Regions from separate parts of the Lysinibacillus sp. JNUCC 51 genome, predicted to be linked through region 1. Evidence: riboswitches for the same ligand, from Rfam matches in the RefSeq annotation. Region 1 holds a riboswitch; the other holds the start of a gene.
The links. A riboswitch is a leader RNA that binds a small molecule or an ion and turns the genes downstream of it on or off. The one in region 1 is predicted to bind thiamine pyrophosphate.
Positions count from the first base shown of each region.

Region 2: it holds a riboswitch for thiamine pyrophosphate, as region 1 does, so the genes downstream of both, thiT (energy-coupled thiamine transporter ThiT) here and thiM (hydroxyethylthiazole kinase) in region 1, are expected to answer to the same signal.

Region 1 is NZ_CP065545.1:3,636,991-3,642,670, forward strand. It holds gene thiI (tRNA uracil 4-sulfurtransferase ThiI) at 1-461, shown strand, start outside; gene JNUCC51_RS17565 (alpha/beta-type small acid-soluble spore protein) at 614-829, shown strand; gene thiE (thiamine phosphate synthase) at 1,587-2,219, opposite strand; gene thiD (bifunctional hydroxymethylpyrimidine kinase/phosphomethylpyrimidine kinase) at 2,216-3,034, opposite strand; gene thiM (hydroxyethylthiazole kinase) at 3,034-3,789, opposite strand; TPP riboswitch at 3,879-3,977, opposite strand; gene mbcS (acyl-CoA synthetase MbcS) at 4,207-5,680, shown strand, end outside.
Region 2 is NZ_CP065545.1:3,094,029-3,099,708, forward strand. It holds gene JNUCC51_RS14940 (SbcC/MukB-like Walker B domain-containing protein) at 1-985, shown strand, start outside; gene JNUCC51_RS24925 (hypothetical protein) at 1,028-1,144, opposite strand; gene JNUCC51_RS14945 (magnetosome magnetite crystal formation protein family) at 1,194-1,529, opposite strand; TPP riboswitch at 1,653-1,760, shown strand; gene thiT (energy-coupled thiamine transporter ThiT) at 1,889-2,449, shown strand; gene JNUCC51_RS14955 (hypothetical protein) at 2,516-2,770, opposite strand; gene map (type I methionyl aminopeptidase) at 2,950-3,705, shown strand; gene JNUCC51_RS14965 (TspO-related membrane protein) at 3,731-4,444, opposite strand; gene JNUCC51_RS14970 (polyphosphate kinase 2 family protein) at 4,647-5,477, shown strand.

The DNA.
Region 1 (5,680 bases):
TTCTTATTAAAGAAAAAGTACCTTCTAATGTATCGATGACAACAACTCGTCGTATGATGCTAAAAGTTGCTGACAAAGTACGTGAAGAAATCGGTGCACTAGCAATTGTTACAGGTGAAAGTCTTGGACAAGTAGCGAGTCAAACTCTTGAAAGTCTAACAGCTATTAATGCCGTTACTAACACACCAATTTTACGTCCATTAATCTCATCAGATAAATTAGAAATTATTGATATTGCAGAGAAAATAGGCACATACGAAACGTCCATCCAACCATTTGAAGACTGCTGCACAATCTTTACTCCAGCAAGTCCAAAAACAAAGCCAAAGCTTGAAAAGGTTGAGCATTACGAAAGCTTCTCGGATTTTGATGAACTAATCGAACGAGCAGTGAAAAACCGTGAAGTCTATATTTTCCCGAAAAAAGAGCAAGAAGCCGATAAATTTGCAGATCTTTTATAGAAGAAACTTGCAATTTCTAAGCTAATGGGCCGACTCAAAGTCTTGAGTCGGCTTTTTTTCGTTCATTCCCTTTAGAGGCACAATTTACCTATAAAATTTTCGTATTAAAAATCTAATATCGCACATTCTATATTCACAAGGAGGTGAGACACATGACAAACAACAACAACCGCAGTTCAAACAAACTTGCTGTACCTGGTGTAGAGTTCGCTCTAGATCAAATGAAATACGAAATTGCACAAGAATTTGGTGTTCAATTAGGAGCTGACGCTTCAGCTCGTGCTAACGGTTCCGTTGGCGGTGAAATCACTAAACGTCTTGTACAAATGGCAGAATCTCAATTAAAAGGTATGCCGAACAACCAATAATTGCTTAATTAGCAATTATTAAAATTAAAACCAGTGACCGTAAAAGGCACTGGTTTTAGTTTGTTTAAATTTTTAATTTTTTATCCCGTTTTAACGGGCAGTAATTAATTTATCTATATGAAAAGAGAAGCGTCAGTTCCTCCCATTTCAATTCAATGAGAGCAAAGAAATAGATGGTGCTAACTGCCCGTAAAAACCCGATTGGTGAAGACTAATAATCAGTGGGGAAAGACCTCCCACTGATTAAAGTTTCACTTTATCCCGTTTTAACGGGCAGTAATTAATTTATCTATATCAAAAGAGAAGCGTCAGTTCCTCCCATTTCAATTCAATGAGAGCAAAGAAATAGGTGGTGCTAACTGCCCGTAAAAACCCGATTGGTGAAGACTAATAATCAGTGGGGAAAGACCCACTGATTAAAGTTTCACTTTATCCCGTTTTAACGGGCAGTAATTAATTTATCTATATCAAAAGAAAAGCGTCAGTTCCTCCCATTTCAATTCAATGAGAGCAAAGAAATAGGTGGTGCTAACTGCCCGTAAAAACCCGATTGGTGAAGACTAATAATCAGTGGGGAAAGACCTCCCACTGATTAAAGTTTCACTTTATCCCGTTTTAACGGGCAGTAATTAATTTATCTATATCAAAAGAGAAGCGTCAGTTCCTCCCATTTCAATTCAATGAGAGCAAAGAAATAGGTGGAGTTAACTACCCGTAAACTCAGTGGGGTAAAAAGACCCCTGATTAAAGTTTCACTTTATCCTACAAATGATTTAAGTGTAGAGACTGTATTTGAAATATCCTCACTTTGGCAAATTGCAGAAATAACTGCTATTCCATCCGCACCTGCTTTAAATACCGTATGAGCATTAGAGCGATTAATACCTCCAATTGCAACGATAGGGAGCTCAGGATATTGTATCCGAACTTGCTGTAAAAAATCAGTTCCACGAGGTGGTTTGGCATCGCTTTTAGAAGTGGTTGGAAAAATTGGACCAATTCCTACATAATCAGCACCATATTGTAGAGCCGTTTGTAATTCAGCTTGTGAATGGACAGAAACACCTAGAATCATATTACCGATTTTTTTACGTACCATCGACACGGGAAAATCCTCTTGTCCAATATGAACGCCATCCGCTCTAAGTTTTATTGCTAGCTCTACATTATCGTTGACGATAAACGGGATATGATACTGTTGACAGAGCTTTTGACATTTGCGAGCAAAATCTTCATAGGCTTGCCCAGTGAGTGCATTTAGTCCTTTTTCCCGATATTGAAACATAGTAATTCCAGATTGCAGAGCTTTCTCTAAAACGTTTAATGGTTCTTGATTTAAAACATTACCTGTACCCATTATAAAATATAGCTGTAAATCGTCACGTTTCATGAAATGATCACCTCGCAAGAATCCTTAAAGTTTTGATAAGCGAAATGATTTGTAGGACCATGGCCATTACCAATAGATAAATCATGAGTTATTGCTAATTGAATAAATTTTTTAGCTTCCTTAATCGCTTCTTCTAAAAGTAGTCCACGACCAAGAAAAGCAGTTAGTGCAGCGGAAAACGTACAGCCTGTACCGTGCGTATTTTTTGTTGCAATACGAGTGGACTTCATGGAAAATGAATGACCATCTTGGAAAAATACATAATCTGTAGCATAACATTCATTCACTAAATGACCGCCTTTAATAATGACGCATTGAACGCCCATTTGTAATAAGACCTTAGCTACTTCTTTAATATCTGCTAAAGAATTGATCTTCCTTCCAGAAAGGGTTTCGGCTTCAGGAATGTTCGGTGTTACGATTGTTGCTAAAGGTAGCAAATAATTGCGTAATGCTTCAATTGCTTCTTGCTGTAATAAGCTTTCGCCACCTTTTGCAATCATGACAGGATCTACAATAAGCGGAATATTTATTTCAGCTAAAATCTGTGAAATTGATTGGATTATTTCAGAAGAAAACAGCATTCCAGTTTTAACGGCGCTTATTGAAAAATCTTCAACTAGTGCTTGGAGTTGTTTTTCAACAAAACTAACTTCAATTGGTAAGACATCCGATACACCAAGAGTATTCTGGGCGGTTAAAGCTGTAATAACAGACGTACCAAATACCTTTAATTCCTGAAATGTTTTTAAATCAGCCTGAATACCTGCACCGCCACCACTATCTGAACCAGCAATTGTCGTTACAATATGCATCATTCTTCACCTTCCTTGGAAAGGCGATGTAGTTCATTCAATACTGCAATTTGAAAATCGCCAATATATTGTGTTAAAGAAGCGGCTTGCTCTGCTACTTTTTTATAAAGCGATAATGTTTCTATTAATTGGTCAAATGGTTTATTTCCTGCAGCGTAGGAAGCACAGCAAATTGCACTCAATAAGCAACCTGTTCCAGTAACTTCTGTCATTTGAGAAGTTCCACCTGTAACCCATTGCTGATGTTTGCCATCAGTAATAAAATCCTCTTCGCCGGTCACAATAACAATACAATTGTAGAGTTGAGCTACTTTTTGTGCCTCAACTTCTAAAGAAATTGAACCACTACCACTATCTACGCCTTTTTGTTGCCATTCTACATTGGCTATAGCAGCAAGCTCTCCAATATTACAACGAATAGCCGCAAATTTTATGTTCTCCAGTAATTGCTGTACCGTTTGTTTGCGGTAAGTTGTTGCACCAGCAGCGACAGGATCTAAAAAAACGGGAATACCAAGAGCATTTGCTTTTTTTCCTGCGAGTAACATTGATTCTTTCATTCGTTCGTTAAGGGTACCGATATTTATCAGTAAGCCTGAGGCAATTGCGACCATTTCTTCAACCTCATGACTGTCATCAGCCATGACTGGAGAAGCACCTATTGCTAATAAGCCATTTGCTTGAAAATTAGCCACAACATAATTAGTAATGCAATGAATAAGTGGATTTTGTTTACGGATCGTTTGAAATACCATTTTAAGTCCTCCTTGTTGGATGGACGTAAGCGTGCAAAAAAGGCTCTTTTTCGTGTAGAAAAAACCACGCAAAAGAGCCTTTCATCAGTAAATAGATGTGAATTGCTCCCTACGTCAGTATTAACTAACAGGTTCAAAGGGTCAGGTTTTACCTTCTCAACTCTAAATGAGTCCCCCTGCAATCATGCTTTTAGTTGACCAAAATGTACCATATTATTCATTCGTGTTCAATAGGGAGTTTTTTCTTCATGTCGAAAACGGCACTAAAGTTAAATTCGAATGGATAGCATCAATACGTGACTGATGCCATATAGCAGAGCATGATAGTTGTCACGACTTTAATGAATTGGAGTGAATTCCATTGAAAATGATAAAAATTGAGTTTTATAATGAGCGTATCAAAAGGGGGCATTTGCCATGAACAGAGAAGATTTAATCGCACCAGAATGGTATAACATTTCAGAGGAAATTGAAAAATATGCACAGGATGCTACAAAAAATGCATTATTAGTTTATAACGAAGATGAGGAAATTCAGTACTTAACATATCAAGCATTACTTGAAAAGGCGAATCAGGCAGCGCATGTATTTACATCCCAAGGTTTAAAAAAAGGTGATGTTATATTAGTTATGGTACCAAGATCAGTTGAAGCGTATATCGTCTATATTGCCGCCTTAAAGGCAGGTTTAACTATTATCCCTAGTTCGGAAATGCTAAGAACAAAGGATATTGAATATCGAATTAATCATGCCAATGCAAAAGGCGTTGTTGCATTTGAGCCTTATATTGAACAATTCGATAGTGTGGGGAATTTACAAGAACTACAGCAATTTGTCATTGGTCATGCACACGAACCTTGGCAGCCGTTGCTAGAAAAAATGCAAAATCAACCTACGACTTACATAAGTTCTACACCGACTAAGAGTACAGACATTGCATTTTTAGCTTATACGAGTGGTACAACAGGCAATCCAAAGGCAGCTGTTCATACACATAGCTGGGGTTATGCGCACTTACGAACTACTGCTCCAAATTGGTTAGGTGTACAAGAAGGCGACATTGTTTGGGCTACAGCAGCTCCAGGATGGCAAAAATGGATTTGGAGCCCGTTCCTTGCTACTTTAGGAAGTGGTGCAACAGCATTTGTTTACAAAGGTCACTTTGATGCGGCGAAATATCTTGCATTGCTTGAAAAATTCAATATTAATATTCTGTGTTGCACACCGACCGAATACAGATTTATGGCAGGTCTTGAAAATTTGCAAGACTTCAATTTAAGTACAATACGTCAGGCTGTGTCAGCGGGTGAACCTTTAAATAGTGAAGTGATAAAAGTATTTTCCGAGGTCTTTAATCTACAAGTACGAGATGGTTATGGACAAACAGAGAATACATTACTTGTTGGTACAATGGTAGGGATGGAGGCTAGAATGGGCTCAATGGGCAAACCTACTCCGGGTAATACTGTTGAAATTATCAATGATTTTGGAAATCCTACTGCAATTGGAGAAGTTGGAGATATTGCTGTACACTGTGAAACACCCGCTTTATTTAAGAAATATTTAAACGATCCAGAACGTACAAATTTACAGTTTAGAGGAGATTGGTATATTACTGGAGATCGTGCATATAAAGATAAGGATGGGTATTTTTGGTTTGAAGGACGTGGCGATGATGTCATCATTTCGTCTGGGTATACGATTGGCCCATTTGAGGTAGAAGATGCATTAATTAAGCATCCAGCAGTAAAAGAAACTGCTGTTGTGGCGAGTCCAGATGGAATTCGTGGAAATCTAGTAAAAGCATTTGTTGTGCTCTCTGATGGAGTAGTTGGAGATGAAGCACTTATAAAAAAACTACAAAGCCATGTAAAAACTTTAACAGCCCCTT
Region 2 (5,680 bases), 540 kb from region 1:
ATCTGCCAAGGAAGCAGCGAATAATGCTAGAATGACCGTAGAAATTGCGAAACAGACTTTTGAGGAATTAAAGCTGAAAATGGATGAAAAGCGGGAACAATTTTCAGTAAGTATGACGGAAGCAGGCTTTGAAAGCTATGAAGAATTTGCTACAGGGAAGCGGAGCGTGCAGCAAATAGAAGCTTTACGGAAGGCTTGCAATGATTATGCACTACAAATCCACTCATTACGAGTACAAATTACTGAGGGGGAGAAGCATCTTAAAGGGCAAGAGAAACAAGATTTAACGGCAATGGAAGAAAAGTTAGAGATGCTTCGTATCACATATGAGGAAGCCTTTAAAGTATTGCAACAAATGGAAGGATTTGCGAAGGCTTGTGCAGACTTTATCGAAAAAGTTGAGGGGACCGAGCAGGAGATTCGTTTACTTGAAAAAGAAGCGGGACGGGTGAAGGAACTTTATGCAATGCTAAATGGGCAGAATGAGAAAAAGCTGTCCTTTGAGCGTTATATTCAAATTAATTATTTAGATAAAATTACAGATGCAGCAAATGTCCGGCTTTATCATCTATCCAATGGTCAGTTTGAACTGCGGCGTTCAGATCGCTTAGAAAAGCATGCCAAGCAAAGTGGGCTAGGACTAGATGTGTATGATGCCTATACGGATCAATTACGAGATGTGAAAACATTATCAGGGGGAGAAAAGTTTAATGCGTCTTTAAGTCTTGCCCTTGGGATGGCAGATGTTATTCAAAGCTATCAAGGTAATATTCGCATTGAGACAATGTTTATTGATGAGGGCTTTGGTTCTCTCGATGAAGAAGCGTTAAATAAGGCGATTGATACGCTTATTGATTTACAAGATTCTGGACGTATGATTGGAGTTATTTCTCACGTTGCAGAGTTAAAAGCTACAATGCCCGCTGTATTGCATGTCGAAAAAGCAATGAACGGTCATAGTCAAACATATTTTGAAGTAAAATAAAAAAGGAGGCGTGTTTCCATTGTGTGGAAATACGCCTCTTTATCATTTTTTAGTTATGTTAGGATTAGTTCCTTTCTTTGCAGCAATTACTTTTTTTACAATTGGGATAGCGATAGGTGCTAATTTTACGGCGACTTTGACAACTTTAGATACTTTCACAAAATAACAGCTCCTTAGACTATCTGTTCAACGTGAGTTGAGATGAAACTTATCGAATCACGCGAACAGCTTGAATAATATTCCAAATAACTACTCCTAATGAAATGAGAATGTAAATTGCGAATGAAGCAAACCAAATGATAAGAAAATTATTACTACCTGAATTTAGATCGAAATTGGTGTTGAACGATAAAGTTGAGAAAATAAAGACTACAAATAATATTATTCCGAATGCGACTGGAATTAAATGTGAAATAAGTGCTCGGATAGAGTGACTCTTTACGTCGCTATCTTTTGTGACAAAGTAAACGACTAATGGAACAATAAAGGGTGCGAATAAAATACTGAGATAACTAAAGGCAGATAAAATTTTTTGGTTCTCCATAGTAGTACCTCCTTTTTTAATATTTACGCATGAAAAATGATAAAGTTTCAAAAAAAATTTGGAAGAGGTTGTAATCATGACAATGTTTGCGTACAATGAGGTTGTTCAAATAAATTAAGATGTAACGACCACAAGGGGAGCTGATGATGTCAGCTGAGACTGGGCACGTAATGCTTTGACTCTTCGAACCTGTAAGTTAACACTTGCGTAGGGATGTGGATAGAAACCGACACTTTTACGATGTGAGGCTCTGTCCTGGCATCGTTTTTACCATTATGGATGTCAAATAAGGACATATTTGCTAGCTGATTTCTATTCCTGCTCTTGTATCCTACATCGGAACAAAGGAGAGAATATTTATGGACAATAAAAGACTTTTAATGCTTGTGGAGATTGCGATATTCGCAGCGATTGGCCTTGTGCTAGATCAGGTTTCCTTTAAAGTATGGGCACAAGGTGGCTCTGTTAGTCTAGTGATGGTACCAATAATTTTAATAGCATTCCGCTGGGGCCTTATTCCAGGTCTGACAACGGGTTTACTTATTGGTGTTATGCAAACAATGTTTGGCGCCTATATTATACATTGGCTACAAGGATTACTTGATTATGGTGTTGCCTTTACAGTAGTAGGCTTGGCGGCTGTTGTTCGCCGACCAGTGCTAGATGCAGCCAAAGATTTAAACAAAATGAAAATGGCGCTTTATATTATTTTAGGAACGGTATTAGCTGGCTTTTTACGTTATGCAGCTCATACCATTGCGGGCGCTGTATTTTTCTCAGAGTATGCTGGCGATCAAAATGCGTGGATTTATTCAATCATCTATAATGGAACATATATGCTACCAGCTACGATTTTAACAGCAATTGTTGGTGTTCTGCTATTTACGGCAGCACCTCAATTAATGAAACGAAAATCATAACTATTACGCCCTTCACATGAGTGGAGGGTTTTATTATTATTAAATTTAAAACTAAAACATCCATCTTTAGTGATGACAGTTGATTGAAAAGTAGTATATAAGTTGATTAGAGTGGAGGCTGGGCGACTGCTTGGGGATCAGCGATAGAGGAACGAAGACTAAAACCATCACGTCCTGTGATAACACATTTGTGACCAACATCGTTGCTGTTACCGCCGCCGCTTCGCTTTCGCGCAGATGAACCCCTTTTGCTGCCGCTTCACTTTCGCGCAAAAAACATCTGTTGGCCCGGAGACCCTTCAGCGAAGCGAAGCGGCTCATTGGACGCCCCCATGAAGCGCCCAGTCGGAACGGAAATCAACCCCACGCTTTGCTGAGTAGCTTGTTTTTCAGCACTTTACAATTTAAGGTGGCATATAATATTTAAAGCGTTTGGCGTTTTATGCATAGAAAGTTATGTTATATTAAATAGTAGACATTAGATGAAAGGGACGTTAAAAATGATTGTAAAAACGCAAGAAGAGATTGAAGCTTTTAAAAAAATCGGCCGTATTTGTGCTGAAATTCGTGAGGAAATGAAAGCTGCTACAAAACCAGGTGTAACAACACTTGAACTAGATGAAATTGCAGGCCGTATGTTTGCTGAAGCAGGAGCTATTTCTGGACCTAAAGGGGAATATGATTTCCCAGGATACACATGTATTAGTGTAAATGAGGAAGTTGCACATGGTATTCCGGGTACACGTGTGATTGAAGAGGGCGATATCGTAAATATAGACGTATCTGGGTCACTAAATGGCTACTTTGCTGATACTGGCATTTCATTTGTAGTTGGTGAAGGCTATGAGGATAAAGAAAAGCTTTGTCGCGTAGCTAAAAGTGCTTTCGACCGTGCGATGACAAAAGTAAAAGCTGGATCGAAATTAAACCAAATCGGTAAAGCTGTTGAGCGTGAAGCATATGCTAATGATTTAACAGTGATTATGAACCTAACAGGACATGGTTTAGGTCGTTCTTTACACGATGAGCCAAATCATATTTTAAATTACTATGATGCATGGGATTCGACAATTATGAAAGAAGGCATGGTGCTTGCTGTCGAGCCATTTATCTCAGCGAAAGCTGAGCATATTGTAGAGGCTGGTGATGGCTGGACATTCGTTACGCCAGACAAATCATTAGTTGCTCAAATTGAGCATTCAATTATCGTCACTAAAGACAAACCAATTATTTTAACTTCACTAGATGAACAATAAAAAGCTAAAAATCCTGCTAACCAATTTATTTTTGGTTGGCAGGATTTTTTTTAATAAATAATATACCGACAAGTAACACTCCACATAAAAATAAGGCTGCAGTTGACACAAGTAGCTCATCAAAACCATTATGTAATGCGACCCCAATATAGGACCAGATAAATACACTTGGATAGATAATATCAAAATAATGAAATCGAATATGTAGCGCTATTGCTGCTCCAATCGTCAGTAAAATAACTGCCCAAAGTGGATCACTAAGGCCAAGACCATTCCATTGATAAGATGTTAGCGTAAAGCTTACATTTGTCATCAGGCTAAATGTAACCCATGCTAAATAAACCGAAAAGGGAATACGACCTGTAAGTGAATTATTGCTGAGAGGGTACGTTTTGTACAACTTTAACAAATACATGACTAAAACAAACGTACTGATAATTGACATGATAAATAGTTCGTGATGCCAAACAACAATTGCTAACGCCTGCATGATACATATGCTACTGAAGAGAACAGTCTGTTTAATAGATGTCTTTTTTAGATTAATGACTAACCAATAACCAAGTAACATGTAAACTACAATCCAAATCATATAACTAACATTAAACGGTGCAAATATAACTGGAAAACGATTTAAAATCTCTAAAAAAGAGTGATCGTTTATTTTCATGAAATAGGATGAAAAGGTTAGGATGAGTGAGACAATAAAAGTTATTGTCATCAAAAAAAATCGAGGCATGATTTCTCTCCCTTCGTGTTAAATTGTATAAGGAAAAGACAAATAAGTATAGGACTGTAATATTATATTTTCATTATAACGGAAATTTTCAACAATGTATCGCGTTGTTTCGTTAAAAATATCTACAATTTACCATTTGAATAGTTATCCATATATTTCTTTAGTACAATGGGAATATTCAAATGTAAGGAGTGAAGTTTTAATGACTCAAAATTTAAACGATCTAGATTTATCAGTTAAACTGGATAAGAAGTTGTATAAAAAGAAGTTAAAAGTACTCCAATATGAAATGTTAAATGCTCAACAGTTTTTATTAAACAATAAAATTGGGCTAATTCTAGTATTTGAAGGTATGGATGCTGCAGGTAAGGGTGGCGCTATTAAGCGTCTAATTGAACGTGTTGATCCACGTGGCTATGTCGTACATCCAATTTCAGCACCTCAGCCTCATGAGCTACGCTACAATTATTTACAACGTTTTTGGCGAAAGCTGCCACAACATGGGCAAATCGCTATTTTTGATCGCTCATGGTATGGTCGTGTATTAGTTGAGCGTATTGAAGGATTTGCAACGAATGAAGAGTGGTCTCGTGCATACGAAGAAATTAATAATTTTGAAAAGATTTTAACAGCAGGAGATTATATTGTTATTAAGTTTTGGCTTCAAGTATCTGATGAGGAGCAGCTTAAACGTTTTAATGAACGTGAAGAGGATCCATATAAGTCTTGGAAGCTAACAGATGAAGACTGGCGAAATCGTGAAAAAACACCTCAGTATATAGAAGCTGCCAATGAAATGTTTGAGAAGACCGATAAGAAAAGTGCTCCATGGGTTCTAATACCAGGAGACGATAAAAAATATGCTCGTGTACAGGTGCTGCAAGAAACACTAGCACATATTGAACGTGAGGCAAAAAAACGTGGCCTACATTTAACTAATATATTAGACACAGAGCATTTAGAAGATGCTGAATCGTCTAGCCTTGAATTGCTAGAGGAAAAGCCTAAAAAACAAAAACAAAAAGTGAAATAATGTTATGGATGCTGTAACAACAAGACGAGATGTTTTAGTTGTAGCAGCATCTTTTTTTACATACAATAAAGTAAAACTTCAATCAGTGGGTTATTTTCCCACTGATTGTTAGTTGAACCAATCGGGCTTTTACGGTCAGTTAATCGTCTACTATGTCGACTACAATCTTCATTTAGAGCGAGGAAAGACATTTACTGACCGTT